DNA from 2 places in the Siphonobacter sp. genome. Region 1 is predicted to be linked to the other one. Evidence: riboswitches for the same ligand, from Rfam matches in the RefSeq annotation. Region 1 holds a riboswitch; the other holds the start of a gene.

The links. A riboswitch is a leader RNA that binds a small molecule or an ion and turns the genes downstream of it on or off. The one in region 1 is predicted to bind cobalamin.
Region 2: linked by a shared signal. The riboswitch ahead of ACOJTG_RS10735 (cytochrome c biogenesis protein CcdA) and the one ahead of metE (5-methyltetrahydropteroyltriglutamate--homocysteine S-methyltransferase) in region 1 are both predicted to bind cobalamin.

Annotation. Positions count from the first base shown of each region.
Region 1 covers NZ_JBMDWJ010000211.1:2,085-4,288, forward strand. The annotation lists gene ACOJTG_RS12965 (phosphoglycerate kinase) at 1-608, opposite strand, end outside; cobalamin riboswitch at 871-1,086, shown strand; gene metE (5-methyltetrahydropteroyltriglutamate--homocysteine S-methyltransferase) at 1,317-2,204, shown strand, end outside.
Region 2 covers NZ_JBMDWJ010000182.1:4,105-6,308, reverse strand. The annotation lists gene ACOJTG_RS10740 (hypothetical protein) at 146-694, shown strand; cobalamin riboswitch at 755-1,022, shown strand; gene ACOJTG_RS10735 (cytochrome c biogenesis protein CcdA) at 1,131-1,760, shown strand; gene ACOJTG_RS10730 (TonB-dependent receptor) at 1,840-2,204, shown strand, end outside.

The DNA of each region.
Region 1 (2,204 bases):
AGAATTTTGTCGGAGATTTTCGCTCCACCCATGATGGCCGTGTACGGACGCTCTACGTTATCCAGAATACGCTGAGCGTTGTCTAGCTCAGCCTGCATCACGTAACCGCTTACTTTGTCAGTAAAGAACTGACCGATTACCGCCGTTGAAGCGTGTGCCCGGTGAGCCGTACCAAAAGCATCGTTTACCCAAACATCACCCAGGCGAGACAGTTTCTCGGCGAAAGCCACGTCTCCTTTTTCTTCTTCTTTGTAGAAACGAAGGTTTTCCAGCAGTAGGATTTCACCGGGCTGCAAGTTAGCGGCCTGATCTACAGCCTGCTGACCAATGGCGTCATCGGCAAATTTTACCGGACGGTTGAAAATCAGCGACAGGGCATTAACCAGGTGTTTGAGCGAATATTTTTCGGTATGACCGTCTTTCGGACGACCCAGGTGCGACATCAGGATTACCGAACCACCGTCGTTCAGAATTTTCTGAATCGTGGGGATGGTAGCTTTGATGCGGGTATCGTCAGTAATTTCATAGCGGTCATTCAAAGGGACATTGAAATCTACGCGGACAAGTGCCTTTTTTCCGGCGAAATTGTACTGGTTCAGCGTCTTCATCAGATAGAATCAGAAGTTTAAATGAGTAATGGTAAGACCACGCGGTAACAAAGTTCTGAAGCGTTAGTCAAGAACGGAACAAATTTAGAAATTCGGCCAAACTTCCCTAAACCTGACGAGTTTTTAAGCGAAACCTCTTAAAATTTTGCTAAAAAGATATACGCTGCAGGAATGAGTAGGTGGAGTAACGTCTTTTCTAAAAAAGATTCTGCTTCCGTATTTAAAAAAACTATGCTCTATATTTGCGGCGTTCTTTGTAATGCCCGTCAATCGGATGGTTGGTTTCGTGGGGAGGTCTTCGCTCCCTAAGGAATGAAAAAGGAATCGTGTGTGAATCACGAGCAGACGTGCTACTGTAAGTACCCGTTTCGCCGCAGCGGAACACGTGCTACCCAAATTTCCCATTGTTCCGCGAGGAATGAGAAGGGGGGCCAGCATGGTACAAGCCAGGAGACTTGCCAACTTTCTCAATGGTCATGCCTTCACGACTAAGGCCTGATGCACGCATTGATTTTACAAATGTTGTAGGCGTTTCTTCGCCCGGTTCTGATGCTCAGAGCGGGTTCGAAAACGTGTATTCTTTTTTCTGACGTTCAGCGACGAACGTGAGCCGGAGATCGTATGCCTACGCATTCGTAACAATTCACCTTTTTTGGCGGGTTGGGTGTTTCAGAGGCGTTTTTTAAACCCTTTTTTAACACAAACAACATGGTTACGCACAACCTGGGCTACCCCCGTGTGGGCAGCAAACGCGAACTGAAATGGGCCAGCGAACAATTCTGGGCCGGAAAAATCTCCAAAGACGAACTCCTCTGGGCCGGACGGCAGGTCCGTCGGCAAAACTGGCAAACGCAACAGGAAGCCGGTATCCAGTGGATTCCTTCCAACGACTTTTCGTATTACGATCAGGTACTGGATACGGCCCTGATGGTAGGGGCGGTACCCGAACGATACCAGTCGCTGATTGACGGCAAGAGTAATCGCGAACTGGAAATCTACTTCGCCATGGCCCGGGGTATTCAACAGAATGGGCTGGACATCAAAGCCATGGAGATGACGAAATGGTTTGATACCAATTACCACTTCATCGTACCGGAGTTTCTGAAAAATCAGCAGTTTAAGCGGTATTCCGATAAAGTCATTCACGACTTTGAAGATGCCAAGCAAATGGGTATTCTGACGAAGCCCGTGTTGCTCGGCCCCGTATCGTTTCTGTTACTGGGCAAAGAAAAAGAAGCGGGTTTCCATCGCATTGATCTGCTCGAACGCCTGCTGCCCGTGTACGCCGACGTACTACGCGAACTGGCTACCCGAGGTACGACCTGGGTACAGCTCGACGAGCCCTGCCTGACGCTGGACTTATCCGAAAATGAGCAAATCGCTTTTCAGCAGGCCTACGAATACCTAGCTCGGGCAGTACCTCAGCTATCCTTGCTGGTGGCCACGTATTTTGAAAGCATACAGCCCAACCTGGCCCTGACCCTACAATTGCCCGTAGCGGCTTTGCACGTGGATTTGGTACGCGGCAACGAACAACTGGAAGTCATCTTGGCCGATACCAGTTTTGTCGCTTCGCAACGAATCCTTTCGCTAGGC
Region 2 (2,204 bases), on a different contig from region 1:
CGTTAAAGAGCACTTTTGTCCCTTTGCTAAGGCTTAATTGAAGCTTTTTATACTCCGTCTATTCAACGCGTTTGCTTCCCAGTTTGAAACTTTTCTGTTACCTTGTTTGAGAAGATAGTAAAGGTACCTTTTGATGCAGAAAACCATGAGAGCGTTTCGTTTATGGGGTGGATTAATTCTTCTGCTGGGGATTGTATACGGCATTCAGTACGTCTATCATCGCTGGCAACAGCCCTGGGATTACGCCTCAGTGACACCCTCATTAGTGGGCCACTGGTTTGGGCCCTTTAAAGACCCCGATGGTATCCCCAAAACACTCGAACTGGAAATTTTTAAACCGGAAGTAGATTGGCTGAATCGGAAACGCCGGGGTAAAAATGAGCAAAGCTTTACAGGAGTCGCCCGAGTAAAGAGTCGGTTAGGTCAGGAGCAGTACAGAATTGAAGGAGTCGTCCGTAGTTCCCAACAACAGGCTCTAAACCGTATCACTTTTTTATTTCAGGATGAAAATACCCGGCTACGTAATAATTTTAACCTAATGACCGCTGAAGAAGGGGGTACTTGGGAGTCCGATGCTCTGAATCTGACGCTTACGTTCCGGTATATCACCGAAAGTGGAAATGCCTTCTCCAGTAGCAATGACCATCGCTACACAACGACGGTTCCGGTTCGTCTGAAACGGATGAGTCCATAATCCTGAAGAAATATTGAGCTGAAAAAATAGGCTTAGCTCTTTGAATCCTGCAAATTGTCGTACTTTCGCGGCTCAATCGGTGTCCAGTGGATTATTCATTGGGCTTAAAAGGGAATCCGGTGCAATTCCGGAGCAGTACCCGCTGCTGTAAGTTCTTTTAGTTTTCCATTTACAGTTTTCTGTCTACAGTTGATTTTACTGAAAACAGAAGACAGCAAACGGAAAACTCTAAAAATTTCTCAACGATACAAACCACTGTGCCTTCAGGCATGGGAAGGGGTTGAGAAAGGAACGAGCCAGAAGACCTGCCATTGAAACCATACCAACGTGCTTTCGGGAAGAAAAGCAGGAGGCTAGCCTAATCGGTGAGGAGACGCTTGCGTCATCCTCTGGCTTTGTTTTCCCGTAAGCAATAGAATTCATCCGGGAAAACTACATGATTCATCCTTTACTCCTCGATTCGTTCGTACTGGGCATTCAGCACTCCTTCGAACCCGATCACCTGGCGGCTGTTTCCGTCCTGACCAGTGAAAAAAAGAAAGGTCAGCTGTGGCGGGTAGCCTGGCGATCTTCGCACTGGGCGTTAGGGCACGCTTTTTCGCTCATTCTCTTTGCCTGCCTGATCTTACTACTTAAATCCCAGCTATCTCTGGAAGTTGCTTCCTGGGTTGAATACGTGGTAGGACCATTGATGATTTATCTGGGTATTGTCGCCATTCGTCGTAACTTCAAAAATGACCCGGTACGCCCAACGGACGCATCCAACGCGGCAGCTACGCCGCTAAACCGCTCTTTTGGCGTGGGGATGATTCACGGACTGGCGGGTACCGGAGGGGCCTGTACGGTTGCCCTTACGCTGGCGGCCAAAGACGCTTCCACCGCCGTTTGGATCATCATCATTCAAAGCCTGAGTATTCTGCTGGCTATGACCATTTACGGGTGCGTTTTTGCCTTTTCACTACAAAAAGTAGCCCAGCGAACGGAACGCGTGCTTCGCTGGATGAATTACCTCATTGGTGTCTTTTCGATCGCCGTAGGTGTTCTCACGCTAGTTGACTCATTCTAGACTATTGCTTCAGTATTCGTTTACCCTTTATTCATTTTCGATGTTTTCTTCCCCCCAGAAAAAAGCCCTTTGGGCTAGTATGCTTTTATTGCCTGGACTGGCTTACGCTCAAACACCAGCGGATTCAGTATACGCTTTGAGACCCATCGTGGTGACGGCAACCCGCTCGGAGGCTATCTTAGCCGAGGTGCCCCGCAGTTTACGCGTGATTGCCCGTCAGGACATCGCTTTAACGCCTGCCAACGATTTGACGGATATTGCCAAGAAAACCGCTGGCGTACACGTCATTCAGTATCCGAACCTTTCTTCGGGTATCGGGATTCGCGGCTTTCGGCCCCAGTTTTCGGGATTGAATCAACGCACGCTGTTACTCATTAATGGCCGCCCGGCGGGAGCTACTAATCTTTCGACCATCTCACTCAATAGCGTCGAACGCATTGAGGT